Regions from separate parts of the Peribacillus sedimenti genome, predicted to be linked through region 2. Evidence: riboswitches for the same ligand, from Rfam matches in the RefSeq annotation. Region 2 holds a riboswitch; each other region holds the start of a gene.

What was found. Region 2 has a riboswitch for cyclic di-GMP ahead of V1500_RS22565 (anti-repressor SinI family protein). Riboswitches for the same ligand answer to the same signal wherever they lie in the genome.
Region 1: another riboswitch for cyclic di-GMP. It lies ahead of V1500_RS03370 (methyl-accepting chemotaxis protein); the one in region 2 lies ahead of V1500_RS22565 (anti-repressor SinI family protein).
Region 3: another riboswitch for cyclic di-GMP. It lies ahead of V1500_RS23285 (hypothetical protein); the one in region 2 lies ahead of V1500_RS22565 (anti-repressor SinI family protein).

The regions. Positions count from the first base shown of each region.
Region 1 is NZ_CP143547.1:647,180-657,563, reverse strand. It holds gene V1500_RS03380 (CBO0543 family protein) at 208-780, shown strand; gene V1500_RS03375 (DnaD domain protein) at 1,036-1,314, opposite strand; gene V1500_RS03370 (methyl-accepting chemotaxis protein) at 1,378-3,063, opposite strand; cyclic di-GMP riboswitch class I at 3,197-3,292, opposite strand; gene ligD (non-homologous end-joining DNA ligase) at 3,445-4,344, opposite strand; gene ligD (non-homologous end-joining DNA ligase) at 4,447-5,388, shown strand; gene V1500_RS03355 (DUF2533 family protein) at 5,493-5,747, shown strand; gene fdhA (formaldehyde dehydrogenase, glutathione-independent) at 5,954-7,171, opposite strand; gene V1500_RS03345 (NAD(P)/FAD-dependent oxidoreductase) at 7,410-8,756, shown strand; gene V1500_RS03340 (ASCH domain-containing protein) at 8,818-9,162, shown strand; gene V1500_RS03335 (hypothetical protein) at 9,172-9,612, shown strand; gene V1500_RS03330 (hypothetical protein) at 9,669-10,112, opposite strand; gene copZ (copper chaperone CopZ) at 10,256-10,384, opposite strand, start outside.
Region 2 is NZ_CP143547.1:4,589,000-4,599,383, forward strand. It holds one part of gene prfB (peptide chain release factor 2) at 1-389, opposite strand, end outside; one part of gene prfB (peptide chain release factor 2) at 391-462, opposite strand; gene secA (preprotein translocase subunit SecA) at 602-3,115, opposite strand; gene V1500_RS22560 (helix-turn-helix domain-containing protein) at 3,420-3,743, shown strand; gene V1500_RS22565 (anti-repressor SinI family protein) at 4,033-4,173, opposite strand; cyclic di-GMP riboswitch class I at 4,201-4,287, opposite strand; gene V1500_RS22570 (helix-turn-helix domain-containing protein) at 4,676-5,023, opposite strand; gene V1500_RS22575 (anti-repressor SinI family protein) at 5,521-5,691, opposite strand; gene V1500_RS22580 (LytR family transcriptional regulator) at 6,225-6,398, opposite strand; gene V1500_RS22585 (chromate transporter) at 6,649-7,179, opposite strand; gene V1500_RS22590 (chromate transporter) at 7,176-7,745, opposite strand; gene V1500_RS22595 (gamma-glutamyltransferase family protein) at 7,809-9,419, opposite strand; gene hpf (ribosome hibernation-promoting factor, HPF/YfiA family) at 9,959-10,384, opposite strand, start outside.
Region 3 is NZ_CP143547.1:4,745,434-4,755,817, reverse strand. It holds gene V1500_RS23310 (hypothetical protein) at 1-403, shown strand, start outside; gene V1500_RS23305 (VanW family protein) at 884-1,819, opposite strand; gene V1500_RS23300 (SH3 domain-containing protein) at 2,643-3,191, shown strand; gene V1500_RS23295 (hypothetical protein) at 3,684-4,925, shown strand; gene V1500_RS23290 (acyltransferase family protein) at 5,573-6,643, shown strand; cyclic di-GMP riboswitch class I at 7,376-7,467, shown strand; partial or broken gene V1500_RS23285 (hypothetical protein) at 7,930-8,155, shown strand; gene V1500_RS23280 (C40 family peptidase) at 8,714-9,382, opposite strand; gene V1500_RS23275 (ATP-binding protein) at 10,141-10,384, shown strand, end outside.

The DNA.
Region 1 (10,384 bases), 1.2 Mb from region 2:
TAAAGGTATTACAATTATTCATGGATATCTCTTCATCGCCTATAATTAATGCCTGAAATCAATTTACAGGGCTGGCAGGACTTCCTACAGGGGATATTTTTTAAAAGAGTCAGCATTTTATATGGTTTATTGATTAAGCTCCTCACATGTATAAGGGGAAGTCGTTTGGGAAATATAACCTCTATACTACTCAAGAGGGGAGCATATATGGAACACACTCAGCGAACTGAACTTAACGATATTGAAAACTTACAATTGAAAGTATCCGATTCTTGGTCAGATTATTGGAGTCAGTATTCAGATTTTGGAACATGGCAATTTTGGATCAATCTTGCATTTTTGATTATTCCTTTGATCGTCCTGTACATTTTTATGGATAAGAGAAAGGCCCTGCTTCTAGGGTTCTTTGGTTTCAATGTACACGTGTGGTTTACGTACATAGATACATATGGAGGTACAAGGGCCTTATGGTATTATCCATATAAACTTCTGCCTGTACTGCCGATCAGTTTCGCATTGGACGTATCGCTTGTGCCTGTTTCTTATATGCTTCTATACCAATGGGCACTGAATAATAAGAAGAATTATTATCTATTCATGCTGATATTGAGCGCACTGTTTTCTTTTGTATTGAAACCATTGCTTATATCCTTGGACCTGTTTGAATTGAACAGAGGCGCGAATTACTTTCATCTGTTTTTAGGCTATGTGGCCGTGGGAATCGTCTCAAAATTAATCACGAATCTTTTCCTGTACTTCGAACATAAAGCAAAACAATAAAAAAACACACTCCATCGAAGTGTGTTTTTATTGTTTTCAGCTCGCAGCCTGGTTCCGAACAGTTCGGAACCTTTCGAATATGTTCCGAGTGTTTCGGAAGGGAATTCCGCGCTTCCATTATACGTGTTGCTCAAAGATGGCAGGGTCGGGCAAACAAGAAGAGTCTCTGTCATTCCATCTCTTTTCTCAGCTGGATTCGTTCATAGCTGCCGAGGCCATAGCGGCGCAGCAGGAGACTTTTAGTATCCTTATCTATCAACACATTGCCTGTTCCACCAACTGGACGTTATGTTGTTGCCATTGTGCAGCAATTTGTTCAATATGTTGGCCATTCAATTGGCCATTGCTGATCACTAACGAATACTGAAGCAAAACATTAATGATTGGGTCAGGAAATTCGCTTTCTCTTTTGATGGCCTGGATCAATGTAAGCTGTTCAGAGTTAAGTTCTCTTCCCCCGAGCGCCAAAGACAGCATTTGCTCAGGTGCTATATCCTCAAAAAATCCCTTAATTAATTCAACCGTTTCCTTCATATATGACCCCACCTAATCATTGAACAACCACAGACAAATCTTATCTTTTGTTTGCGGACGGTATTACACCTTAAACTTATTTACCAGCTGTTGAAGATCCTGAGCCATTTGGCTCAATGTCTCAGCAGATGAAGACACTTCCTCCATGGATGCAGTTTGTTCTTCCGCAGAAGCTGCGACATTTTGGGTATTCCCTGCAGATTGTTCTGCTATTTGCGCTATGCCCTCCATCATTTCTACCATTCCGAGGGACTGCTTGTTCACTTCTTCAACAATGGAAGACACTTCCTGTGCTTCTACCGTCACCTGTTCAATCGATGCTAAAATATCATTAAAGGCCGTGCCCGTTTCATGAACCAGCTGTATGCCTCCGTTCACCACTTCATTTCCATTCGTCATGGATTGAACTGCTTTGGCTGCCTCTGTTTGTACCTCCTGGATCAGATTTCGAATGTTACCTGCAGCTTTGCTGGACTGCTCGGCTAATTTCCGCACTTCATCCGCTACTACTGCAAATCCCTTGCCATGATCACCAGCACGTGCTGCTTCGATCGCTGCATTTAATGCTAATAAGTTTGTCTGTTCGGCAATCTGTGTGATGAAGTCGACAATCTGGCCGATTTCTTCAGATTTTTTTCCTACCGCATTTACAACCTCTGAAGTCGAGCTCACCGATTGATGGATAAGATTAATCTGTTCCACTGTTTGCGAGACCACTCCATGTCCCATAATTGCCTTGTCATTGGCAGCCGCGGTCAAAGCGGCAACTGCCTGCATAGAGGAAGAAGCCTTGTTCATTCCACTGGATATTCCACTTACAGTGTGATGCAGTTCTCTGGCATTTTCGACCTGTTTGTTCGAGCCAACCGCAACCTCCTGAATGGCAGCTGATATTAGCTCCGTTGCTTTGCTCGTCTGTTCGGAACTTGCCGACAATTCCTCAGATGTCACTGAAACCTGATCCGCATTCGCCCCTACCTGGCCAATTAAAGCACGAAGATTTTCATTCATTTGATTAAAGGAATGAGCCAGGTTCGCAATTTCATCTTTGCTTTTAACCTTGATATTCTGCTGGGTCAGGTCGCCTTCAGAAATCTTTTTTGCCGCCTGTTCCAGCGACAGAATTGGCCTGTTTATCATTCTTGTTATCACATAACCAATCAGGACAGCCAGGAAGAACGCAGCAATGCTTAAAATCAGAACAGTGTTCCGAGCGGCGTCTGACCTATTGGAAGCTGCACCGCTTCCTTCTTCCATGTTCTTCCTTAAGTCATGTTCGATGCCATCTGCTATATTCCTGATGTTTTGGGCCAATGGAATTGCCTTCTCCGTTGCAACAATGGTAGCTTTGTGTTGATCTGAACCCATCAAGATAATCACTTGATCAGAAGCAGTTTTAAATTGTTTATTTAATTCTTCAAGCTCTTTAAGCTGATCCTTGACCGCCTGCGGCTGAACCATCTCATCGATGACATTTACTTTTTGATTGACCTCTCTAACAGCATCAGATAAGATACCGGAGGCTGCCTGTTGACGCAGCATCACGCCGTTTAAAGCTGCTATCTCCCTGGAAGCTGCAATCTGCAAATCCTTTGTATCTGTTAAGATGACCGCCCGGCGATTTACAAGGTCTGAATAGGTATCATCCACTTTTTGTAGATTATAGTATGCAACAAAGCTGATTAACCCAAGAATAATGGCGATAATTAAAAATCCGCCCATCAATTTTTTCCCAATTGTCATCTTCATTTTTCTCATCCCTTATGTAAAATTATAATCGTGATGCTTTATAAATAATAAATTCTTCTCCTTCCCCTTTTGGTCCGACTGAACGCAAAAAAAAAGCTATTTCCAGTAAGTGGAATAGCCGGATTTTGGGCTATTCGGCAGCCTGGCAATCATAGTCCAAAATACACATTTGAACGACAGACCCATGGCTTTGCGTCCCCATCTTTCGATGAGTTTGCCTTTATCGGATAGTTTGTTGGTTAATTATACCTATTAAATGTAAAATCATTCTATATTAATAATTATTATTAAGTCAATGGATAAACTCTTTACTTTCTACATTTTTAAATCATTTCCACAACAAAGAAAGCTGCTTCATACAGTGTGTCTGAAACAAGCCACTCATGCTTGATTTTTATTGATGAATGACAAAATATCCTCCAAGCTCTGTTCACGCTTCTCAGTTGTGACAGGGGCAAACAAATTTCCCTTCTCTTGGATTCTGCGTTTTATATTGAGAATGGTAAAATCCGTTGGCCTGAAGCCCTCTTCCACCTCTCCCCATGTCACCGGTGCAGCAATTGTTGCTTTAGGCTTTGCTCTTACGGAGTAAACAGCCGGCATCGTCCGGCCTTTCCAAAGCTGTAAATAATCGAAATACAGCTTATTTCCCCTTTTTTCTACCACACGTTCCAACGTCAATTTTCCCGGCATTTTTTCCTGAAAATATTCGGCAATGAATGTGTTAATCTGTCGCGTTTCCTCAAATGTGTAATCAGCAGAAATCGGTACGAAAATTTGCATGCCTGTCGATCCGGAAGTCCGGGGTATGGATATCAGGTTGAGTGAATCTAATAGTGCTTTCAGTGCAAGAGCTACCTCAAGAACGAGGTCAAAGCTATTATTCTCCGATGGATCAAGGTCAAAAACCAGCTCGAGCGGGAAATTTTCTTTCGTATATCGGTCAAATGGGACGTGGAACTCTAAAGCTCCATAGTTGGCGGCCCAAACTAAGGTTGCTGGGTCATTAAGCAGAATTCTTTGTTTTTCTTTATACATCGCACAGTTTACCCACTCCGGAGCACTCGCGGGCAGGGAACGTTTTTCAATTTTCTTCCCGTTTATTCCATGCGGGTAAAGCCAGATCATAAGTAATCTGTCTTTTGTATGAGGAATTAGATAGGGAGAGATGTCCAACAAATAATTTATGTAATCTAGCTTACTCAGTCCAGCTTCAGGCCATATAACTTCGCCAGGTTTGAATATTTCAATCGGTCTTCCTTCAACATTAATTTTTTCCATACTGTTTTTTACCCTCCTCTTATCAATATTTTCGATAGATTATGCCAAAACTATGTAAAATTTGGCGTATTTGCCAATACGAAAGCATTGGAGGTCTTCGATTTGGAACCAATTTTCCCAATGGAGCCGGAAAGCAGTGTCACCATACCCGGAGGTGAGGGCTGGGTTGCACAAATAAAGTGGGACGGGGTAAGAGTGCTAACTTACTCTGACGATGAGCGTGTCCGTCTTTTCAACCGAAAGAAAAACGAGCGAACCATGCATTATCCCGAGATAACGAATGTTCAGAGCTATTGCAAACAATCGTCAGTGATATTGGATGGAGAAGTCATCTCATTAGGCGAGAATGGAAAACCTGCCTTTCATGAAGTAATGAAAAGGGATGGAATCAGGAGGCTTGATCGGGTGAAGCTTGTGGCAGAAAGTGTGCCGATTGTCTACATGATATTCGATGTCCTTTATCTTAATGGCAATTGGCTGAACACTCGGCCTTTTAGGGAACGTAATAATATTCTTTCAGAAATCATTACTCCGAATGACCATATTCAGCTTGTACCTTCTGTCTGTGAGGCAGGCGCACTGTTTCATGCGATTAAAGAACAGGGCATGGAGGGCATCGTTATGAAACGGAACGATTCACCTTATGTTATCGGGAAAAAGAAGGACTATTGGGTTAAGGTTAAAAATTACCGGGACATCATTGCTGTGATTGGCGGTTTTACATTACGCCATAATATAGTGAGCGCCATTTTACTGGGGCTTTATGATGAAAAAGGAAAGCTGCAATATGTAGGGCACACAGGGACTGGAAAGATGACGGACCAGGAATGGAGGGAACTGGCTGAGCTTTTAAAACCAATGGTTATTAGGGAGCACCCTTTTGCCAAAAAGCCAGAAAGGCATGGCGATTATTATTGGGTGCGTCCTGAAATGACGGTCAAAGTCAAATTTGCAGAGTGGACAGAGGGGGGAGCTATGCGCCAGCCAAGCATTGAGGGTTTCATTCAAATTTCTCCCCATGAATGCAGGTTGATAAGGGGCTGAAGACAGCTCAAGTTTTGTAGAAATATTTTATGTACTTAACGCGGCTACAATATATTGGTATGATGGTACATATCCATTTTTTGAAATATTAGGAGTGACAATACATGAGTGTACATAAAGACCTGGCACAGCATGCTGCTAACCAGAACAAAATTTATAATCAATTTCAAGCCCTCGACCAGGAACGTGAACGCTATATAGAAGAAGCTGTTTCCCTTTGCCAGAAGGGGCTTCCCTTCACTACGGACAAAATTAACGCCGTTACGGATAAAATGAACCGTTTGCCTGAATTGCGCATCACTGAAAAACGAAAGTTCGTGACAGCCGAAATGATTCAGGAATATGTAAAAACCGTATAATATAGGCAGGAACAGTAAGTACAAATGAATGTATTTACTGTTTTTTTATGGATGGAAGGTCCATTTATTCTAGTTTGAGGGTGCACTCTGCGTGTTATGACGGTTGCTAAAGGTTGGCGGGTTTCAAATTCTTTAATGCGATGTCTCCTCAACAAAAAGAAGCTGCCCCCAGGCAGCTCCTCATCACTATTCTTCTATTTAAACTATTAGCTTCTTACCAGGTTGTGCGGGTCGATTACAAATTTCTTGGATGCACCGTTGTCAAACTCAGCATAGCCGCTCGGAGCGTCATCAAGAGAGATTAATGTAGCATTAACCGCTTTGGCGATTTGCGCCCTGCCACTTAGAATCGCAGACATTAAATAGCGGTGATATCTCATGACTGGTGTCTGGCCGGTAACAAATGTATGAGCCTTTGCCCAGCCTAGTCCAAGGCGGATTTTCAATGTACCATGCTTTGCATCGTCATCCACAGCACCAGGATCGCCAGTTACATACAATCCAGGAATTCCAAGGCGGCCGCCCGCTCTTGTAACATCCATGATGGAATTCAATACAGTAGCAGGAGATTCGCCAGCATTCTTTCCATGGCCGTGTGCTTCAAAACCAACACAGTCGACTGCACAATCCACTTCAGGAGCACCTAAAATCTGGTCAATTTGTTCCCCTAGATTTGGATGATCCTTTAAGTTTACCGTCTCGCATCCAAAACTTCTTGCCTGCTGCAAACGCTCTTCAATCAGGTCACCGACAATAACTGTAGCGGCTCCCAAAAGCTGGGCAGAGTGGGCAGCAGCCAATCCTACAGGTCCAGCACCGGCAATATAAACCGTAGAGCCAGGTTTTACGCCGGCACTCACAGCTCCATGGAAGCCTGTCGGGAATATATCAGACAGCATGGTCAAATCCAGGATTTTTTCCATGGCTTTGTCTTTATCCGGGAATTTCAGAAGCTGGAAATCAGCATATGGTACCATTACATATTCGGATTGTCCTCCGACCCAGCCGCCCATGTCAACATATCCATAAGCAGAGCCGGCACGATCCGGATTTACATTCTCACATACATGGGTGTTCTGCTCCTTACAGCTGCGGCAGCGTCCGCAAGCAATATTGAATGGAACGGATACCAAATCACCCTTTTTGATGAATTCGACATCACTTCCCACTTCAATAACTTCTCCCGTGATCTCATGGCCTAAAACCAATCCGCTCGGAGCGGTTGTACGCCCCCGTACCATGTGCTGGTCACTTCCGCAGATATTAGTAGTAACAACCTTTAAGATGACTCCATGATTACATTTTCTTCCTACGTTTAGCGGGTTTACACCCGGTCCATCTCGAAGAATCAGGTCTGGATAACTAATGTCCCTAACGTCTACTTTTCCTGGTTCAACATAAACTACTGCACGGTTTCCAGCCATCCAAAAATCACACTCCCATAGTTTAATAGATAAATATTATGTAAGCGCTAGCATTTGTGTATGTCTATTATACTATCAATCCCAAATATTTCAAATAATAACCCTTCCGTCCCAGAGTATTTTTACCCGCAATATTCTTTCGTGTTTAAATTGGCGTAATTCTGAAAAAAACCACAAAGCCGTCTGTATGAACTATAATGGGGTGTAGAAATAGTTTAGAAACTGAGGTTCACTTTTTATGGAACAGAGAGAAAAAGCAATTATCGTAGGCGGCGGCATCGCCGGAAAGTTATTTGCCCGCGTGCTGTCGGATTTTTTTAAAGAAGTAATTATTTTAGAGAAAGATCAGGAACCTGGGGGACCTGTTGCTAGAAAAGGTGCTCCGCAGGGAGAGCATTTACACGCCCTGCTTCATGCAGGTGAATACGGACTGGAATCTCTTTTTCCCGGTATTAATGATAGATTTGTGTTTGGCGGGGCAGTAAAAATTGATTCCACGAAAGATTTGGCATGGTTTCATCATGGAGTGTGGAAGCTCCGCTTTGGAGGAGAATTCACCTCGACTCTTCAGACACGCCCGCATTTGGAATGGCAGATTGAGCAGCTAACGAAACAAATTAAAAACATATCCTATCTTTACAATCACACAGTTAAGGATTTTCTTTACAGCCAGGAAGAAAATCGGATTTACGGGGTAACCATTAAAGGACCGGATTCTTCGATAACAGACATAACAGGAGATATAGTCGTTGATGCCAGTGGAGTAAGCAGCTTTTCGAACAGATGGCTGGGACAGTATGGATATACTATTCCCGAGGAAAAGGTACGAATAGGACTCAGTTACATAAGCAAGGATTACGAGCTCCCCAAGGAAAAACGAGATTGGACAATTAAACTCATATATCCAAGTCCGCCTCACGACAAGATCGGCGGAACGATTTCGAAGGTCGAAAATGACCGATACAAAGTAACCTTGATGGGGTATGGCAATGAAATCAAGGATAAAGAGGTCCTGGCAAGCGAGCATGCTTTTCAGGAATTGTCGGCAAAACTGCCGAGGCCTGATATTTTTAAAGAGTTAAAAATAGGCAAGGCATTATCTCCTGCTACTATTTATCGTGTCCCGCATATTATTTGGAGACGCTTTGATAAAACGAAGAACTTGCCGAAAGGCCTTTTATTGGCCGGTGATACAGTCTGCAGAATTGACCCGGTATTCGGTCAGGGTATGACTATTGCCACACTTCAGGCACTTGCGCTGAAAAGGCAGCTGGAAAAGCAACCTGGTTTTTTTTCAGATGATACAGAAAGGATTTTCCAGAAAAAAGCTGCTAAAATTATCAAGCCGGTTTGGAATATGGTGATTTCGGAAGATTTCCGTTATCCTTTCGTTAAAGGAAAAAAGCCACCGGGACTAGGAATCCAGCAGTGGTACACAAAACAGATATTCCTTCTTTCGTCACAGAATCAAAATGTTTACAGAAGATTTATTACAGTAATGAACCTAGTGAAGCCGGCAGCTGTGCTTTTCGCACCATCTGTTGTATACCATGTATTGAAGCAAGGATTTAGGAAAAAGGAATAGTTCAGTTTCAGTTTCTAGCTTTTCTATAACATAAACATAGTAAAAAGGAGTGTTCCTCACGATGAAAGATATACAAAACACACTTCCGCCCAAAACATGTACAATCGACCGTCTTATTACGAAGCCTGAAGATGTCGAAAAGGTATTGGAAGGGAGAAAAACAGCAACACGCAGAAATGGCAGATACGCAGATGCAGGAGAAATCCTCTTATTAGAGGATAAAATATTCAAGGTAGACCGTGTGTATTCCCAAACCTTGGGTGAGCTAAATGATGAGCATGCCCGTCAGGAGGGCTTCCAATCAGTGGAAGAGTATAAGGAAACAATCCTGTCTTACCATCCTGGAATGCCGTGGCTCCCAACAATGAAGGTCTGGGTGCATGAATTTAGCCCGGTGCGCAAGTAGCATTAACCTATGGATGTATGGTATCGGATTATCCTTTATATTCACGTGTTCAGCGTGATTGTATCCATCGGTCCCTTCTTCATTTTATTGCCAATTGCTCAGAAGCTTCGGTCTTCGGCACAGGCGGAAACAAATGTCTACCTGGAAACATTCCGCTTCGTGGTCCGGCTTACAAAGCATGCTGGACATGTCCTTGTTTTGACAGGAGTACTTCTTGTGATTCTCGGCCCGTGGACGTGGGCTACTCCCTGGCTGGTGATGACCTTGCTGATCTTAGTCGGGTCGTTATTCTTTTTAGCACGCGCATTTTCACCAACGCTTCGGAAATTCCATGAAACAGACCGGAACCAGGAAATGCTGGCCGATAAGCTCAAACGCTCCGTCTGGATTTATATCATTCTGCTGCTGGCCATGCTTTGGTTCATGGTAGTCAAGCCTTATCTCTGGTAGCGGCCATGTAAACGTCAATGTGAAAAGCCTTGTCACGCAAGAGGATGACAAGGCTTTTACTGACACAGCTCCTTCAATATTTCAGTGGCGGTTTCGTGTTCAGGGTCCAATTGGAGGATTTTCCGGCAAGCAGAAATTGCCTCTTCGTCAGATAGAACTGGATCGGGGATCCCCTGTAAGAATACAAGCTGCTCGAGGCTGCCGATATCCTTTTGTTCCGTCAGTTCCACACTTTTCCGTGCATGGAACAGTGCTGAAAAATAAGCTCCTTCCAGATGACATAATGGGCTAGCCAGCAATACAAAAGCAAGATCATGAAGCTTAAAGTCTTCATACTTAGTGATCATATGGCATACGAACGTATAAAAAATCAAGGATCCGCGGTCAAAAGCCGCTTCAATTATATGCTCTGATAAATCTTCATGCGGCATGCTCCAAGCTATCTTTACAGCCTCTTCGAAATCAGCATCCAAAATATGTTTGATTAATTCTTCCTTCACCGTGCCTCACCAGCCAATTAATTTGTCATATTAACATCATAACCAAAGAATTATGAAAACATGATGATATATCAGCTAAAAGATCACGCACCGGGTTATAGCAATAAAAAAGAACGAACCTTGAACGGCCCGTTCCTGCTTGATTATTCTACATCATACCCCTGGTCATCAATTGTGTCTTTGATTTCAGCAAGTGAAACTTTCTCGCTGTCAAAATTGACATCCACCTTGCCATTTTCAAGATCTACCGCAACGTTGTTAACGCCTGCAAG
Region 2 (10,384 bases):
CAGCGGGTATACATACGAAGCAGCATGGATCCCCAGTCCTGGGATTCGGTACCACCCGCTCCCGGATGAAGTTCCAGGATGGCATTGTTTTTATCATATTCTTCACTTAAAAGAAGCTGCAATTCGAAATCATTCATTTTCTTCGCGAGCTCAGTGATTTCTTCCTCCAGCTCAGCCTGAAGCTCGGCATCACTTTCTTCCTTTACCAGCTCATAAGTTAAGTCCAGATTTTCAAAAGTCTCATTCAATTCAGTCAACTGATTAACCTGGTCCTTTAAAGCATTCGCTTCATTGATCACTGTCTGTGCTTTTTGCTGGTCATTCCAGAAGTCTGGATCGGACATTTCGTTTTCGAGCTCGGCAATGCGCGCTTCCTTCTCTTCTAAGTCAAAGAGACCCCCTAAAGTCCGCTAAACGTTTAGCTGTTTTTTCAAGCTCATTTCTGATATCTGCTAATTCCATCATTCTTCACCTCATAAAATTTCTATTCATCATGTTATTACTGTAATCGCTAAGTGTTACTTGATATATGGCCGAATACATGAAAAGAGGCGGTAAACATCATTACCGGACCTCTTATCCATCGTTCATTTATCGTATATTATTCCACCTGACCGTGGCAGTTCTTGAACTTCTTGCCGCTGCCGCATGGACAAAGTGCATTACGTCCAATAGAGACACCTTTACGGGTCGGCTTTCTTTTCACAGGTCCATCTTCTTCCTTAGGATTGACAGCCTGGCCCTTAACAACCTCCTGGCGCTCCAGGTTGTTCTGGATTTCAGCCTTCATGATATACCGTGCCACTTCGTCCTCGATCGAGGCAATCATATCCTCAAACATCGCGAATCCTTCCTGCTGGTATTCCTGAAGCGGATTGATCTGTCCATAGGCTCTCAAGTGGATACCCTGGCGCAGCTGGTCCATCGCATCAATATGGTCCATCCACTTGCTGTCAACGGCACGCAGAACGATTACCTTTTCAAATTCACGCATTTGTTCGTCAGAAAGCTGCTGTTCTTTCTCATTATAATGCTCAGTAATTCTAGCCAGCAGCATATCAACGATTTGCTGAGAATCCTTGCCTTTAAGGTCAGCTTCTGTCACTTCGCCCTCGCTCAAGAGATTGCCGTTGATATAGTCAGCCAAGCCTGTCAGATTGTAGTTCTCCTCTTCTTCAAACGACGGAACGAATGCTTCAACCGCACGATTGACAGAAGATGTTATCATTCTTTCCACAATTTCACGAAGATTTTCACTGGCCAGCACTTCAAAGCGCTGTTTGTAAATGATTTCACGCTGCTGGCGCAGTACATCGTCATATTGAAGCAACTGTTTACGCGCATCAAAGTTATTGCCTTCCACTCGTTTTTGCGCGGATTCCACTGCCCTCGTCACCATCTTGCTTTGGATCGGTTGGGTATCGTCCATTCCAAGGCGCACCATCATGTTCTTCATATTGTCAGAACCGAAACGGCGCATAAGCTCATCTTCCATAGAAAGATAGAACTGGGTGACACCCGGGTCTCCCTGACGGCCTGAACGTCCGCGAAGCTGATTATCGATACGGCGGCTTTCATGGCGTTCCGTTCCGATAACTGCTAGACCACCTAGCTCTTTCACACCTTCACCAAGCTTGATATCCGTACCGCGCCCGGCCATGTTGGTCGCAATCGTAACGGCACCCTGTTGGCCTGCGTTCAAAATGATTTCCGCTTCGCGCTCATGGTTTTTCGCGTTCAGGACATCGTGGCGTACGCCCTTCTTCTTCAGGTAATCTGAAATAAGTTCGGAAGTTTCAATTGCCACCGTACCTACCAGTACAGGCTGGCCTTTGGCATTGCGTTCGGCAATATCCTCTACTACTGCACGGAATTTTCCGTCCATGGTTGTATAAATCAAATCCGCTCTATCGTCACGGATTACTGGTTTGTTAGTCGGAATCACAACAACATTCATATTATAAATATTGCGGAATTCTTCTTCTTCCGTCTTCGCTGTCCCTGTCATACCGGAAAGCTTTTCGTACATACGGAAATAATTCTGGAATGTGATTGTTGCCAGAGTCATGCTTTCGTTCTGGATTTCCAGGCCTTCCTTCGCTTCGATCGCCTGGTGCAGACCCTCACTGTAGCGGCGGCCCTTCATCAAACGGCCAGTGAACTGGTCTACGATTACAATTTCTCCATCCTGAACAACATAATCGACATCGCGGTGCATCGTCACATGCGCCTTCAATGCCTGATTGATGTGATGGTTCAGGGAAACATGGCTGATATCAAAAAGGTTATCAATATGGAAGCCCTTCTCGGCTCTTTCGATACCTTCCTCAGTCAGCTGCACGCTCTTTGTTTTTTCATCATACGTATAATCACGGTCTTTTTGAAGTGTGCGTACAAAGGCATTTGCCTGGATATACAGTGTGGTCGATTTTTCAGCCTGGCCCGAAATGATCAATGGCGTACGGGCTTCATCGATCAGGATGGAGTCGACTTCATCGATTACCGCATAGTGAAGCGGACGCTGTACCATCTGTTCCTGATAAAGAACCATATTATCACGTAGGTAATCAAAGCCCAGTTCATTATTTGTGCTGTATGTGATATCCGCATTGTATGCTTCACGCTTTTCTTCGCTGGTCAAGGAGTTCAGATTCAATCCTACTGTCAGTCCAAGGAATTCAAAGAGCTGTCCCATCTCCTTGGCATCACGGCTTGCCAGGTATTCGTTGACCGTTACCACATGAACGCCTTTTCCGGTAAGCGCATTTAAATACACCGGAAGTGTTGAAGTCAATGTTTTACCTTCCCCGGTCTTCATCTCAGAAATATTTCCATCGTGCAGGGCAACACCACCCATTAACTGTACGTAGAACGGGTACATGCCAAGAGCGCGCTTTGCACCCTCTCGGACAACCGCAAATGCTTCTACAAGCAAGTCTTCAACCGTTTCTCCGTTTTGGTAACGCTGCTTGAACTCTTCTGTTTTTGCCCTTAGCTGTTCGTCCGAAAGCTTTTCCGTCTCAGCAGCAAGCGCTTCTATTTGATCCGCCTTTTTTTCAAGCCGCTTGACTTCCCTCTTGTTTGGATCAAATACTTTATTTAATATATTAAGCATATTTTAACGCCCCTCTTATTAAAGAATCTGATCAGCTCAGTACTCTATTAACCGGGTAACATACTTTCGCCCGGGCATTTCTGTATAATGAAAAATTCTCCTTATATAGAGAATCTGACTTTACTTCAAAACATTCACCCTTAATTCTAACATGTATGCAAAATGCAGACAACTTGATGTACTTAAATAAAAGATAGATAATTCGCGGCATTTCCGCTAAAATAAGAATGGATTATACTATCATTTAACAGAGCCTGCACATAATATTAAAAAATTAGAGAAACCACATATGGGATGTGAGAATATGACGATTGGGGACCGAGTTAAACGAATCAGGGAAGAAAGAAAAATATCCATCTCCGAGCTGGCCGAAAAGGCGGGGGTTGCTAAGTCTTATGTGAGTTCACTGGAGCGCAATTTACAAACCAATCCCAGCATCCAGTTTTTAGAAAAGATAGCAGCTGTATTGAAAGTTCCTCTGGATGCCTTGCTATATGATGAAGTCAATACCGAAAACGTCGATGCCGAATGGCTTAAGATTATTCAGGAGGCGATGAATTCCGGCGTTTCAAAAGAACAGTTCCGTGAATTCATTGAGTTTAACAGATGGAGATTGAAAAAGGATTAGAATAAAAACTTGGGAGCACTGGGTTATCTGTGCTCCCTTTTGTTGTGATTCTCTCCGCTGTTGGCCCTCTGTACAATATTTGATGTATGGATAGCAACCCTACAAATTCCAGATTATAATAACGCTAGGTTCAATTGGATTAATATATATTAGAAAAATCGTTCAGATGCTCTTCCTTTAGTATACAGGAACTTCCATTATTAACCACAATTACAAAAAGAAACCCTTCAAAGCAGATAGGATACAGGACTGCTTTTGAAGGGCTTGTTCATAAACATTATCCAGTTTTTCATAGAATCTCCTGACCGCGCGACTTGATTAAAAAGTCCCTGATTTCCTCAATCTTTAATCCAGCGTCCTTCGCTTCAATAATTAACTGCACCCATTCCCGATCCAAATCTAGTTGTTCACAAATTCTAACGAACACCATTCACCCTCCTAAAATACCCATTGTATTTCAGGCAGTCCAGCCGTCATAGTATATACCTACCTTAGACCCGTGACTTTGCGTCCCTAATTTTCAATAGGTTTGCCCTTTTCTGTAAAAATAATCCAAAATTTTCGAACTATAAGGAAATTATAACGAAGAACAAGTATTTACTTTGGAGATTGGTGTCGTAGAATTATAAAAGTTTTCTGTATTTTATTTACAACATGGCCCATATTTCTACAAAAACAAAAAAATACCGAAGGAAATACCCATAAATAGTCAGGTTATTGTCGATATTATAGAGATTATTCTTTCTTTTATACTATTTTTAAAAGTAATATCGAAACAGAATCTTTTAAAAACAGAACAAAGAAACGATAGAGCATTATGTTCATAACCGTTCCTGCTCTCTATGTTTAACAATTCACAAATTTAAGAACAAAAACCCTATGAATGTACTAAATGTGGAATGACCTGTTGCATCAGATTCTGCTAAAGACCGTTATTTTTTACGCTTATCTTCCTTCTGATTTGCTTTTATAATTTCCTCAAGAAACTTTTCATCAATAATGCCAGCTTTTAATCCACTGCATATCAAATCGTTCCAATCTTTAATAACCTTCTTGGGTTCGGTCTCCTGCTTTATACCCTTTGCTGGCAACACAACAAGATCTTGAATGGGGACTTCGAGCACTTTGGCTATTTTTAAAACAACTTCAACGGATGGGTTAGTTTGTATATTTCTCTCCATTTGGCTTAAATAAGATTTTGATATCCCAGTTTTTCTGGCCAAATGTGACAAAGTTAAATTTTTTTCCTTTCTGAGCTCTCTTATTCGTGTCCCCAACATCCCCGCATCCTCCTAATTGCGCTTCCTCCTTTTTGTGTTCATAAAAGACAACTCTGTTCTATTTTAAGAACAAACGAGCCGCACGAGCCCCTCTCCAATTACAATCATCCATTTGTCATTTGACAAGGCATTGTCTGGGTTCATCAATGAACGGGCTTCCTAGTTATTGCACAAACCGGTCTGAAAGTATATTTATATTCCGGGAAAGCCAAACAGGATGTACATCATCCTCTGACATAGCCCGGCCAGTTCAACCTCATTTGTTATACGTACTACCATCAAATTAAGTATAAATATTTTATTTAATGAACAATGTTCTTATTAAAGAACTTTTAATTCGAGTTTAGTATAATTTCCCATTACTTTCAAGAGACTAAAAAGGTTTAAAATCTCCTTAAAAATAAAAAAATCATCGTTTTTCTACACTTTACTCTCTCATTCTCATTCTTTTGTTTTTTTATTGATTTCGACTAAGAGAATAATCTATTAGACTGTAATCAAATCATTCCTAATGTTTCTCTTGGTGATTTTTGATTTTCATCAGTTTTTTGGTTGGAATAAATAAATTCTCGAACTTCATCCAACATCAACCCAATTTCTTTTGCTTGCTTTACGAGTTCGATCCATTCTTGGTCAAATTCCGCCTCCATAGCCAACCTAGCAGTCAAATTAAACCCTCCCTAAAGTATGAATGAAAACATCCCCAATTTAATCTGATCGGTTCCTTCCGATTGATTGGAATTTCACCTGGTATACAGTGTAAGCAAAAGCTCACCTGGCCATTATATAAAAATCATCATGAAATAGTTGCCGATTTATGTAAGGAATATAAATAAACTTTGACCCATTTTATTACATTTTTTTATCACCGGCACTATACGCGAATAGGGTTCCTTCTTCCCAGCTTAATGGCTTTCCTTGTGTCCTTCCTTTGTTGAAAACGTCCTACAAGACCAACTTGGTGAAATTTTTGGTTTGTCAGGTCATGTCCGCATGTTGGACAGATCCAGGTTCCGAATTCGGAACTTCCAAAAGATGGCTTATTGCAGTTGTAACAGTTTTTTTGCAGCATACAAACACCCCTAATTTTTATAGGCTTAGTTATATCGAATTAAAATGCTTGGAATGCATATTATATCTTGCGGCAGAGGTGAATTCTTTTCCGAGTTCTCTTAAGTAGAAAATTCAGATAAGAAAGACCTTACAACCACTCCTTATTTTGACTTTTTAACAGATATAATTCCTCTCTTCGCTTATTAATCTGTTTATTCACTAAAAATTGAACCTCGGCCAATTTTTCTAAGGAGCGAACATCCTGGCTAATATACCTTAATGTCTTCTTCACGTTTTTAGGCAAATTATCGAACTCTTTCAATCCCGTCATCTCCCTTGGGAGAATTGTATTACATGTGAAGAGCTTTGCAAACGGGGTTATTTTGTCGTGAATAGGCGAAGACGTTGGTTTAATTTGTCGGAATGGCATAGGAGTATAGGAGGGGGAAATTACATCCTTTTTTTCGAAATATAGATCATTTTTCACATTCTTTTACCCTGAAGAAAGATCTAATAAACCACTTATTCAGTCAGACAGAAAAAACCTCCGATAAAACTATCGGAGATTTGAATTAACCGAGGAATATGCCTCCATATACAAGCGCACCTGCAATCACGTAAGCAGGATGCACCTTTACTTTTTCCATCAATATAAAACTGATGATTCCGATTGCCAGAGTCTGCAGCCAGCCTACGCTTTCATATGCCGAGAAGAAGAAATCATAAGTCATGATGCCTAAAAGCACAGCAATGACCGGCCTGACTACAACCGTCATCCGCTTGACCTGAGGCGATTCCTTATATTTCATTAACAGACCCAGCAAGCCTAAAAGCAAAATGAGGGAAGGTCCGACCGTGGCGAGAATCCCCATGAAAGCTCCCAGTATGCCTCCCTGTTCATAACCGATGTATCCTGCCATTTTTGTCGCAATCGGTCCAGGCAGCGTATTACCAAGGGCAAGCACTTCACTGAATTCTTTCGTTGTCAGCCAGCCGTATCGGTCGACCACTTCATTTTCGATCAATGGAATGGAAGCCGGTCCGCCGCCATAGCCCAATATGCCAGGTACAAAAAATGCCCAGAAAATCTGCCAATAAATCATGCGTTTGAACTCCCCTTCCGATCTCTCTTAGGAGAATTCCTTTTTACAAGTGCTCCAATCAAAAGAACAAATATGATAATAGCGGGATGTACATGCAATAGCTGCATGAGCACCAATCCTGCAATGATGTAAACAAGGGTCCATACCCAACCCAGGCTCGACTCTCCCGATTTCTTAAAGAACTCCCAGGTCATAGTAAGGAGCATCACGGCCACAACCGGCACGACAGCTGACGCCATCCCTTTCACCCACGGTTCGTCCTTATAAGAATTCAATGCGGTCATCAAAATAATCATCAGGATGATGGTTGGGACCATGGTGGCAATAAGCCCGTTAAGCAATCCCCAAAATCCGCCGACCCGGTAACCAATATAACCCGCAAGCTTTGTCGCAATCGGTCCTGGCAATGCATTTGCCAGAGCCAATACATCACCGAACTCATCCGAGTCCATCCATTTGTATGTTTCGACAACCTCTTTCTTGATAAGCGGAATGGAGGATGGACCGCCCCCATACCCCAGCATCCCCGCCCGGAAAAACCCCATAAAAATGTCTGCCTGCTTCAATTGTATCAACCTTTCTTTGCCTGGTTAGGAAGAGGGTTTAAACGCTCTCTGCCCGTATACATTTTACCAGGCAGCAATGCTTCCGTCAGTACGCGGCTCTGTTCCGCCCAACAATACACCTGATTCCGGGTCACGCCAGATGATCTGCCCGCGTCCAAAACCGCCGGTATCAAGAGCCACTTCGATTTGATGCCCTTTACGGCTCAAGGCCTGGGCAATATGGTTAGGGAAGTGCGGCTCCACCTGCACTTTTTTCCCGCTGATCCATTGCCATCTTGGCGCATCAAGCGAAGCCTGCGGATTGAGGTGGAAATCGACAGTATTCATCACAACCTGCAAATGTCCCTGCGGCTGCATATAACCACCCATGACGCCAAACGGCCCAACAGCCTTCCCGTCCTTTGTCAGGAAACCAGGGATAATCGTATGATATGTCTTTTTGCCCGGTTTTAACGCATTCGGGTGCTCAGGGTTTAATGAGAAATCATGGCCCCTGTTCTGAAGTGAAATCCCGGTACCCGGCACGACAATTCCGGAACCGAAGCCCATGTAGTTACTCTGGATAAAGGAAACCATGTTTCCTTCTGCGTCGGCTGCTGCCAGGTAGACAGTTCCGCCCCTTGGCGGCTGGTACGGAGACGGATCCAATGCCATGTCTCCAATTTCGCTGCGGCGGGACTCTCCGTACTGTTCAGACAGCAGCTCTTCCACTGTCACCTTCATATCTGCCGGATCGGTAATAAATGCCTTTCCATCCGTAAAAGCAAGCTTCATCGCTTCGATTTGCTTATGGTATGTGTCAACCGTATCCTTATCGCCAAATTCAAAGCCCTTTGCGATATTAAGTCCCAAGAGTGCGACAAGCCCCTGCCCGTTTGGTGGAATCTCCCATACATCATAGCCCCGGTAGTTCACCTTGATAGGGTTTACCCATTCTGCCTTATATGCAGCAAGGTCCTCCTTGGAAATAAAACCGTTATACTTTTTCGAGAATTCGTCGATTTTGTCGGCAATCTCTCCGCGGTAGAAGCTTTCTGCGTTTGTTTCTGCAATCGAACGCAATGTACTGGCATGGCCCACTGAACGCCAAATTTCGCCAACTCTAGGCGCACGTCCATCCGGAGCGAAGGTCTCAAACCAATGCTGGAACTCATCATCTGTCAGAATTTGTTTGTACCTGCGGTAAGCAAAATCCCAGTACTTCCCGAGAATCGGTGATAAAGGATAGCCTTTTTCTGCATATTCTATTGCAGGCTGTAAGACTTCCTTAAGCGATAATTTCCCGAATCTGCGTGAAAGCTCAGCCCATGCAGATGGCGCTCCGGGCACTGTTACCGGAATCAGCCCGTGTACCGGCATCGTTTCAATCCCTCTCTCTTTCAGCGCATCGATTGAAATGGATTTCGGAGAAGGCCCGCTTGCATTCAATCCATACAGCTCATCCTTCACCCATACTAGCGCGAACGCATCCGAACCAATTCCGTTAGAGGTCGGCTCCACCACTGTCAAAGCAGCAGCAGTCGCGATCGCTGCATCAATCGCGTTTCCGCCCTTCTTCAAGATATCCAGGCCAGCCTGCGCAGCCAGCGGCTGGGATGTCGCCACCATCCCATTCCTTGCCATCACAGTAGTCCGCTGGGATGGATATGGATGGTATTGATAATCAAAATTCATGAGACACACCTCATTTATGTATTTTTATATTTAGTATACCGAAAGATTACTATTTTTTCAGAAAAAATAAATATTCTTGGGAAATATTTTATATTGATGCACATTGCCATTGTCCTGTATGATGCAAAAGGGACAAATGACCCCCTTAATTGGGAAGTTTTACATACTAAATCCTCATAGATTCATCATTAAGTCACATGCTATGATAATTGTAATATTTCCCACAAAACTATTAATCCTAAATAATAGTAAGAAAGGAAAAACGCGTATGATGATTCCAACCTATCAAAGCAAAACATCAAAGGTCGTACATATCGTGGAAGATCAAAATACGTGCTCGTGCGGGGTCAAGCATAACAGCTTCTACGAACTCAGTAGAAGAGATTTACGAAACATTGTATTTAAACCGGTCGAGGAAGTAACCTGCGAGGCGTGCAGGAAAATGCTGAGGTCATATTCCAACTGACCCAAAAACGCAGTTCTGGAATCCAGAACTGCGTTGCTTTGTGGTTATATTTTAATGTGGAATTTTGTCGATATCAGTTAGGTTCAATCAACCCGTAGCGGCCGTCCTTACGGCGATATACCACGTTGGTTGTATTCGTATCAGAATTCGTATAAACGAAGAAGTTATGGCCCAGCATATTCATTTGGAGAATCGCTTCTTCACTGTCCATCGGTTTTAAGTCAAAACGCTTGTTACGCACAACCTCGAGCTCGCTTTCCTCTTCCTCAAAAGGCACTGCCTCTGGCTCCGCCTCGAGAGTTGTTGCTGCAAATAGCTCAGCCGTGCTTCCATTCGTCCGGAACTTACGGTTAACCTTAGTCTTATGTTTACGTATTTGGCGCTCAAGCTTGTCAGTAATCAGGTCAATGGCTGCATACATATCAGCATTTTCCTCTTCAGCCCGAAGCACTAAATGCGTCATCGGAATCGTCACTTCCACCTTAGAGGTATTATTGTT
Region 3 (10,384 bases), 160 kb from region 2:
ATTGAATAAAGTGACAGGAGACGATACAGTAGTTTCTGTAACAGAGCTTAAAAACTTGCTACTGGAATTCAAGGCGGAATTTAAAAAATCATTACCTGAGATGAAAAAATCAGGAATGTTCGATAAGAGAAACTTCCTAAAAACAGATATTTTAGTAGATAAGAACTTTAATGAAAGAAAATCTTACACTGAGATAAAACTAAATAAGCTTCCAGCAGATAATGGAGGCCTAAACGGAATTACATTAAAAGTTACTCAGGAGGTGTGGAATATCAACAAAAAGGTAACAGCTCAAAAGATTAATAGGACGAAATTTTTGAGTGCAGATGCTTCAGAACAGGAATTTCTAGCAACATTGGACAAAAAACGTAGTGTACTGTATCGGGTGATAAAGTCTTTTTAAGGTCACTGTAGAAATAGGAATATAGAAGTATTAGAGTACTAGGTTTCATAAAATGCAAAGGAACGTAGAAACAATAGCAAGGGACATTCCAACCTAGGTAATCACAGCATCCAACTTGGCTAATTGGATGCTGTTTTTTTTATTTATGTTCTAATAGCTGGCTGTCCAATCTTGCTGAAGGGTTCTTCTATAAGAATCATTCTTTCTATGATTTCGGTTAAAATGGGAACAAGAGACCCTGTATTTTTTTCTGATTAGTCAAAGAGAGAGTACCCGGTCCCTTTCGTAACGAAAATGGTATTTGTTTGCTATAACGAGAGGGGGAGCTGCTCCCTTAACATTGACTCAACGTATGCGAATAAAACATGTAAACTGATGCAATATCCCTCTTACTCTTTTTTCTTCAACAAAAAAACGCCTGAAAAAGGCGGTTTTCCTTAGTGTATGAATGGGGCAGGGCTATCAATGGGACCTGTCTTTTTATTTATTAGCTACATATTGTGGAGCTGTTGTGATTTGTACTTGAATACTTCCATGTTGGTAAACGGTGTTAATCATAACCGGGAATCTTTTGTTGTTTGTAAATTTAAAATCGTACCCGCCATATGATACAGTAGCGTCCCTTCCGATAGGCACATACCCGACTGGTTTTGAATGATGGTGAAGTTCTGTTATTTCTAAGCCAGATCGTTCTACTGCATTATATAAAGTACTGGATGTTTGGCAAATTCCACCGCCAATTCCTTCAACTAATTGTTTGTTGACGATTTCGTTTGCCTTTTGGTACCCTCTTTCAACCGAACGTTCGCCCACAATAAGATTATACGAAAACCGATCTCCTGGTCCAAGGATGACTCCATCTATCGCTCGAGCGGATAGCTCTATATTTTTGCTCCTCCCTACAACGGATCCGTTAAAGCTCGTTGTATAAGAAGCCAATACTGAACGTCCTATATTGGACAAATCATTTTTGTGTACATTTTGCTTTGTTTCTTTTATTGGCACATCTATTTCTCTCTGGAAGGCCGTTGCCCCTGTCAATCTGTGCACAAGTTCTTTACTGTCAAGTACGACACGGCTTTGGCCCGGTTCAATTCGACTGTCCTTTTTCCTCATGGGAATCATTGGGCGATCAAACTTTACTTCTAGCTGTTTTGCTATAGTTTGTACAGCTTGATTATCACTGAGCAATGATTGTTTTACTTTTCTTATTACGGTTCCATTTCTCGAGTCCACTAAAGTCAGTACTGGTTCAGCAAATTGCTTGTTTGCAACAGTTATATCTTTTGTAATATGTTTAGTTATGACTTGAGTCGAATCATTGGAGGAACCCAAAGCGACCCCCTCCTGTAAACCCAAAAAAACCAATACCCCCAACATCAAAAACAAACCAATAAGAGCAATATTTTTTTTCAATTCCCCACACCCGCACTATTTATTTTTCCTATGTTCATGACCGGAAGTATCAATGCCATAACTGATATTTTTGGGCTCATCTCCTCCTGGAACAATTCTTTCTTACTTCTTTTCCCAATTATATTTCAACCACGCTACAAGTTCTATTACTTATTTCGAATATTACAAAAAACTGTGCGACACTAATTGACAAAAATATTGCTCAGATCATACTTAGGAAACTTGGAGATAATTATTAGATTTATATTACTCATTGCTGTGTAATACCGCCTTTTTTTAAACACCACTGTATAACCCGGTTCATCTTTATCTATATTTTTAGTCACAAAAGTCTGAGTGAAGTGATGATAGACTACCGTATATATTGAAGTACTATACAGTTACATCAAAAATGCTCTTAGACACTGGTTAAATTGTTCCTTCGTGGGGTTTTACACGAATATTTGTTTATCACACATTACTGATGAAGAAGCCAGGGTAGGAAAAACGGTAGTGTTTTTTATAGATCCTGAATTTTAAGTCGTGATTTGTTGGAAATTTACACCGAAAAGTAAATGAATCATAAAGTGATTATTGGTAACATGAAGAAGAATTATTGCTTAATACATGATTTGAAAGGGTGATTTATTCCCGAAAGTTTTGCTTGACGTACTAAAATTGTGATGTTTTATTATGAATGTAACATGAAAATGGGGAAAGGGGTGGAACAGCCGAGGACCAGATTGTTATGACAGTAGATATTCTTCTACTTGGGCGGATAAGAGTAATGTAACGAATAAGATTTGAAGTACTAAGAACTGATCATCAGTAAGGAGGGTGTTCATTGAATAAACGCAGTGCTTTTATTATGTTCGTCATTTTAATAAGTTTGCTTCCTTTTCAATCAAGTGAAACTGCTTTTGCAACCACAAATAGTCCGAAATCCAACTATATAGTTTATATAACAGGTAAAAAAGCAGATATTTTTAATAAACCCGTAGGCAAAAAAATCGCTACAATTAACCAATCTTATAATGAATCTAACGATCCCATTCCAACCCCTAATACTCTCCTAGTAAAAAAATTCGTAGCTAATCACTGGGTGCAAGTCACTCACAAAACACGTGGCGGAAAGATGATTAAAGGATATGTTCAAACAAAATATATATCCGCGAATTACATTTCAGCAGATTATGCCGTTATTGATAGTGTGAATGGATTGTATTTAAGAAAATCAGCTAGTTCAAAATCCAAGGTGATTATAACTATTCCTTATGGTACGCGAGTAAATCTCATTGCGGTTTCTGGGTCGAAAAATGAGTGGTATAAGGTTAAGTATAATGTGAACAATAAATCATTTATCGGTTTTATTAGCAACAAATATGTACGATAAATACTAAATAAAATCCTTGACCTATTGCATGACTAAAAATTAAAAAGGGCATAGATTATATAGGGTAGTTTTCAGGACAAAAATAAAGGTTAATAGCCTAACTAAGAAGGATTAAAAAATAAAAAACGTATAACCATATCGTTGGAAATGGTAATTGGAGCCTTTCGAAGCAAAGGTTCTTTTTTCTTTTAATTTTATGCCAGTTCAGTGACATATGAAGATGAGGTACCTACCAATTTAAACAATGATATCGCGATTCTCCCATTTTGTTACTTATACACACAATGGAAAATAGTAACTCGAAAAAAATGAAATATTGTCGATAAATAGCTAAATAAACCGTATGTTTTTAGACTATTTTGCATACTTTTAATATTTAATTTTTTTATCTTGTTTTTCTAAAAATTTTATTATAATCTTCTTATTGTAAAAGATTGGTTTTTATTCACAGTTTTTCTCGAACGTTATCAAACAATAAGGAGATATGAGAAAATGATGAAAAAGAAGGCTATTAAACTTGCAACAGTATCAGCAATTGGGTTCTCGACTATTGCGGCTGTTGCACCAATCCAGTCAGCAGCAGCTACTAATCTAAAAACAACAGTAGAAAACGCCAAGAAAGCAATGTACGCACCCTTTGCAGAGCTTAACAAGATAGGGAATACGGGCAAGACAGTCCCTGCCTCAAACATGATAGCACTTATCAAAAAAGGGGAAGCTGCCTATGAAGCGGCGACCAAAGACGTAACACTTTACGGTGGGAAAGATGCTACAGCATACCAGGCTATCCTCGATAGCTATAAAATATATCTTCAAAGATCCGAGAAGTATGTGACAGCACTAAGGTCAATTTCCAGCTTCTATAAGGAGATCGATACAGCGTCCCAGTCTAAAAATGTAAAAGCGCTGGGTGGCACCCTTGGCTTAGCTAAATATAAGAAGAATCAGGCATATTTGGCCATTGAAAAAGTATACGGGCCTAAAAACCGTCAAGTACTTACAAAAGCCGTGAATAAAGTATTAAATGGAAAGATAGAATATCTTACTAAAAAAATCTCTGGATTAAACCCAGTTGTTAAAGTAGCGCGTGTCCTTTCTAATTCATCAGTAGAATTACAGCTGGCTAAGTCCTATAAATTGGAGGATTTTGAAGGAGTCATCGTAACAGGTACGGAACTACGGAAGACAGGGAAAGTCACACTTTCTCCAGATGGCAGAAGATTAACGATAAGCCAGGTTACACCTGCATTCATCAATAATAGAAAATACGCAGTCGCAGTGAATGGTGTGATATTGGAGCGTTCTGGTTTTAAATATGACACCGCAGTTGTGAATGCATTAAGGATTTATAGAGTAGAAAAAACCGTCCCAAGCTATGGAGCTAAAACGATGATCCAAAATGGGGCGACTGGAGTTGAAAAGTATTATATAGATGCACAATCCGGCGACCGAAAAGACAATTATGTTGAATTTGTATTGAGTAAGCTGCTGTCGTCCGCTACACAGAAAAACATAAAAGGATACGTCAAGGTTTATGATGTTACGAGCGGGAAAGTGGATGTTACAAAAAATATGACGATTACTGTATTGAAGAATAATACAATCCTGCTGAATGTGAATGATGTCCATATTAGGTCCAAGCATAAATACCGCGTGGACATCAGTGGGAATCTGAAAGGGACTACAGGGACAAAGCTTGGTGGAACTCAAATATTCACCTTCACGGTTCGATAAAGCAATTGGAAGTCCTCTTCTCGAACTAAAGCTGGATTCCAACAAGCCAATCCGTTCTTTCGTTCATCATAATGAGTGCTTTTTTCTATTTATAGAACGATAGATAATTTACCGAGAATGCTTGAAAACACTATAGGTAAGTAACCTACCGTGTGAATTTAGTGATTTCGTTAGGCGGCGTTTATTGGACATGAATCCGGTATGTACGGAGCGCATGTCCTTTTTATTTCTTCTTAATTTTAGTTATCTTAAAGTTTGATAGATTTGGTTCAAAGTAGCCTGAAGTTACAAACATTCCCACTGCATAAAACATTCAATAATGGTATTATTACAATTCCTCTGTCAACCGCTTCAACCCCCTCCTAAGCTAAATTAACAGATTAAATCTTACAATATAGCTAAACGCATTAAAAATGTGACTTATGAAGAAAGTTAAGCAAGAACTTTACCAGCTTTATATCCTCATTTAAAGATTTAGGTCCTCTCTCTGTGTGTTCTTATATCAATATACCTTTTAATTTTTATAATTGTTTTCATTCATATTTATAAAAGGTTAATAAAAAGATATAGATATAACGATATGGTACCATATGCCTGTTGTTTCAACATTTTCTTCATGTTACCTTAGTAAGGAAAAGGAAAATTATATGTTGAAAAAACGTAGAGAGGTATCTGAGATGATAAAAGAGTGGAATTTACTGCGTACCATTGCCTGTTTGAGTATTGTTTTCCTGCATAGTACAACACAAACAGGCAGAGCAGTAGGCTATCCAGAGATTGAACATTATAATATGCTGCGGACAGCTTTGTGTTATGCGACTCCTACCTTTATAGTCCTTTCAGAAATCATCCTTGCAAACCGATATCCTGATCGTCTGCCGGAAAAGTTCTGGTCCAAACGATTTAAGTGGATTTTCGCGCCCTATGCGGCCTTTGCGATTATCGATGCATTTGTTACGAAACACTTTACTCCTGGCACCGATCTTGGTGAAAGAATATTTCTCAATTTAGTCATGGGAAATTATGAAGGATATTTTATTTTAATCATTTTTCAATTTTATTTGCTCCATTATGTGATTACCAAGTACAAAATCCCGACCAACTGGCTGCTTCCAGCTAGTTTGATGATTATGGTCGCCCATTTAACAATACTTAATGGAAATCTTCCATTTGTACAGGAAAATAGAAATCACTTAAAAATTCCGTTTACAGCCTGGATCGGTTATTTTGCAATAGCCTATATAATAGGGAAGCATTATCAATCTTTCGCCAAAAAAATCTGGAAGTATAAATGGCTTTCGTTAGTGGGAGTCGCTATCGCCATATTTTACTTCTTCATGTCTTATCAATCTGGAAACTTTAGGGTGGCATCTTACAGGCATGACCTGTTTCCTCTAGTACTTGCCATCATCGTTGCTGTTTTTGCATGGGGCCAGCTTGTACCGAACCTTAAAGTCATTAATCTGATAAGCAACTATTCTTTTGGAATTTATCTTGTGCACTGGCAGGTTCAACGGTTTTTGGCTCCCTATGTCGCCCCATATTTTGAACATACAAGCACAAGGGTCATCGGTCTTTTCTTTATTACCCTGGCGGTATCAATAGTTATTATTAAAATTATTCATGCTTTGCCATTTGGCAGTTATATAGTAGGTAATGTAAAACGAAGAGTCGGAAAGAGAAAAGCAGGCTACCAAGTCGAGCCAAAGGCTGCTTAACAAGAACAGTTTTTATTTGAGAATTGCATTAGCCAGGCTTAAGTAACGTTAAATTAACTAAAGCTTATTCAACACATGAAATATTCGCATCATAAGAAAAACATCCCCTTTGATCGAGGGGATGTTTTTGCTTTGAGAAAAATTTACCATTTGAGTAAGTCTATTGTATCATATTTTTTGTACAGTGGGATAGGGGTATGAAATTTTGTTGCTGTTGTGTCGATCTAATACTGACATTACCAACCAGCTAAGAAGCAGCGATGCTATTTCAGTTTATGAAAATAGCTATGTAAGGATATCAAAGGATTTAGTCAGCAAAGAGCTTAACTGTTACTATAAAAAACGGTAGTAAAATGGTAACCGATATAAGTGTTGGCGAAATGAGGTATGAAGATTTGCATGTATGTGCTGCTGCGGTGTCATTAGAGGATTTAACACTATTAACAATGCATCCTAAGGCAAAAGATCTGACCTTAATTGATGAGGATTGTCAGATTTGAAAAGTATGCCGTTGTCTGTTGTTGGTTACACCATAACTAAAACTAATAAAAGTTGAACTCAATGTTAAGGACTAGTGACAAAGCTAGTTCATTTTTTAATGGAAATATGGATAATAACAATCTATCTCTTCGTTGATAGGTGTAAGTCGAAAATTGTAATAATTATTGGAAAAGTTATCATGGAAAAACTCTGGAAGTTATTTCTATAATAATTGTAAGAACATGCAATAATTTTGGAGAAATGCAAACTTATTGAAAGATAAGGACGCAAAGCCACGAATCTAATGTTACCGAATCGATAACTATGATAGTCGGGCTGCCGCAAAGAGGATGAAAAGGATTACATGCCTTTGTTATTAATGAAGGAAATCTGGACACCTTTTAGGATGCTAGGTATTAAGGTATTCAGGACCGAGGAAGGACACCACTATATAAAAATCTGGAATAGTAGCAGAAAAAAGCTTCCCTTTTAAAGCAGAGCATCGAGTAGAAAAGATATGTATTAAACGGTGACAGTGCGCGTCGATCACCAAAGCTCTCAATACAGGGGAGATTTGGTGAGTGGCTTTTTCTTTTTTTGATTCAATGGTATCCCTAAGATCTTTAGCTGGGTAGATAGATAGGGTTCAACATGCCAATGGAAGAGAAAAAATTTCGTATATGAAAACCTAAAAATTATAAGTTATTATACAGCGAATACCGTAGTGTTATCGATTCGAATAATCAGGGATAAAGGAATGAGATGTTGCGCTTTTGCTCCGATTCGGCTTGCCGGTCCAGGTATATCATGATCCTGAGACTCATTTAATTCTTATTATTCATCAGCATTTACTGGGGCAAAGAGATAAAATCTCAGTTTTTGGCACGGATTACAATTGATCCTGCCAGACTTGTAGCTGCCTCAGATAAGATACGTAAAGAATTAGGCTGGGAAACAGAAATAAAACTGGAACAAATTATAGAGAGTGCGTGGAAGTGGCATCCAAGGAATATAAAAAAGGTCAAGGAATGATATAAATAAATAATAGAAATATATCCACCTCACAGTTGCAGAATATTTGGGTGGATATAGTTGAATAGGAGAAGTAATTGGGCCACCGGATCAATCATCCCTATATCTTCTCCTGTGAAGAAATACCTAGACAACTACATAGCTATACCAAGTAGCTTACCATCCTGAGAGGACTTCGCGTTTACGTCACTCCGTTATTGAATATGTCTTCCTCTTTTAACACCTTTCCACTTTTACAAGAAATTTTATTAAATCCCTTGTGGTTGAATGTATGGCAGAAACAGCACTCAGAGGGGGCAGAAACCAGCAATATTGAGTTTGCTACCCTTTCGTTCCTTCCAGTCGGATGGTCTATTTAATATAAAAAGTGTTCGGTAGGGGACTCGGCTGTATATGTAGTAGATCCACTGCCGTCCAGGTACATGTCAGCACCCATTCGTATCTTTCGGAAGTTGGAAAATTCATTGTCTCTTAAGGCAGCGATGGCGCACCAGATTCTGTAGCCCTTATGCGTAAATGCATTAAAAACCACCAATCAACAGATTGGTGGTTGAGATATTATATGCGCTTTGCTCCAATAAACTTGGGTTTCCAGTATGAATTGCTTGTAGAGGAGTAGGAAACTCCTTTAGATGAAGCAGAGTGAATCATCTGACCATTTCCAAGATAGATGGAAACATGTGTTGGTCTAGACGCCTTGTTTGGTGCAAAGAATAGCAGGTCCCCAGGAAGAGGAGATGAAACGCGTGCACCTGTGCTGTACATTTGTGCAGCTGTCCTCGGTAAAGTTTTGCCTGCCTTGTCAAAGGAATACTTCACAAGTCCAGAACAGTCAAATCCGCTTGGAGTAATTCCGCCCCATCTATATTTGACCCCTAGATTGCTTTTTGCCACGTTGATTGCTACTGCACGGTATGATGATGCTGCAGTGGCTGCAATAGGCTTAGTTGCGGAAAGATATCTTGCATTTACATAGCCTTGTTTCTCGGAAGCTGTTACCTTAGCCCATCCGTTCGCTTCATTATGTACAGATACCTGAGTTCCAGGCTTTAGCTCAGTGATGATCTTAGCGTTTGCTGAAGCAGTGGTGCGCATATTTAAAGTGTCGTTTACGACATTTACATATTTAATGGTTGTTTTTGCTGGTGTTGCTGCCTCACCTAAGGTTGGTGATACTATTATGATTGCTATGGCAAGAGTGACTATTGCGACAATTTTCTTTAACATAGTGTTTTACCCTCCTGGTGTGGCTGATAAACCTACTATATAACAAACATTTTACGACAATTTCACAGGGATATTACAATTAGATTACAAAATTCGGGTGATAGTGCCAAAAGTAGCTAAATGGGTGGATTTATCTTCTGGTTTGTAGGTACTATGTTGTATCTATGATGCGAAAAAACGGGTCAAAAAAGGCAGATTTTTATCAAAGTGGAGGGCTTGTGTTTCTGGAATGTAATAAAAATGTATTATTTATTAGCCCGTTATGTAGGCTTTTAAAATAATTCAGCTACGTTTTTATTCTTGCAGTTATTAACATGTGTAATTAACTCCCTCCTCAATAAGGTAATAATACTATGCAAATTCCTGAACGGTGACGGATATTTGTTGCACCGTCGGTAATTCAACAATTTGCGGACTGATGGTTCGGGTGCTGTCTAGGATTCTAGCGAATTATTTGAAGTTCAACTGATATTTCTACACCCTATTGTGCATTTTCAAATACATCTTTCATGATATCGACCTATTGTTCTGTCTCTTTCTGAATGACAGAGATTAGCCTGTGGTAAGTGTAGTAGAGGATTACGTTTGTTCAGCCAATTACCATACATAAGAAGAAACACTGAAATGTAGTAGACTTCATAAAAAAATAAAACAAATACAGGGTTTTAATCAGTCAAAAAAATATATTAAGATTGGAGAATATACCTGGAAATTGACATTATTATTATGTTTCAGTTTAGCGATAAAAGGAGTTTGTCATGGAAGTTAAATGGTTTTCAGTAAAGAAGAAGCTGATATTGTTTTCGCTCCTTCTTTTATTAATTCCCCTTTCCATTATTACGATTCTTGCCAATGGAAAGGTCCGGGAAATGACTGAACAGGAGTATGTGAATTCTAGTCTAAGAGAAATCGAAAAGGTAGATAACGCAATCTCGCTGTATTTTAAGGGATTAGAGGAAGATTTAAATATGCAGGCGACTGACCGGCGAGTGCTGAAGGCGG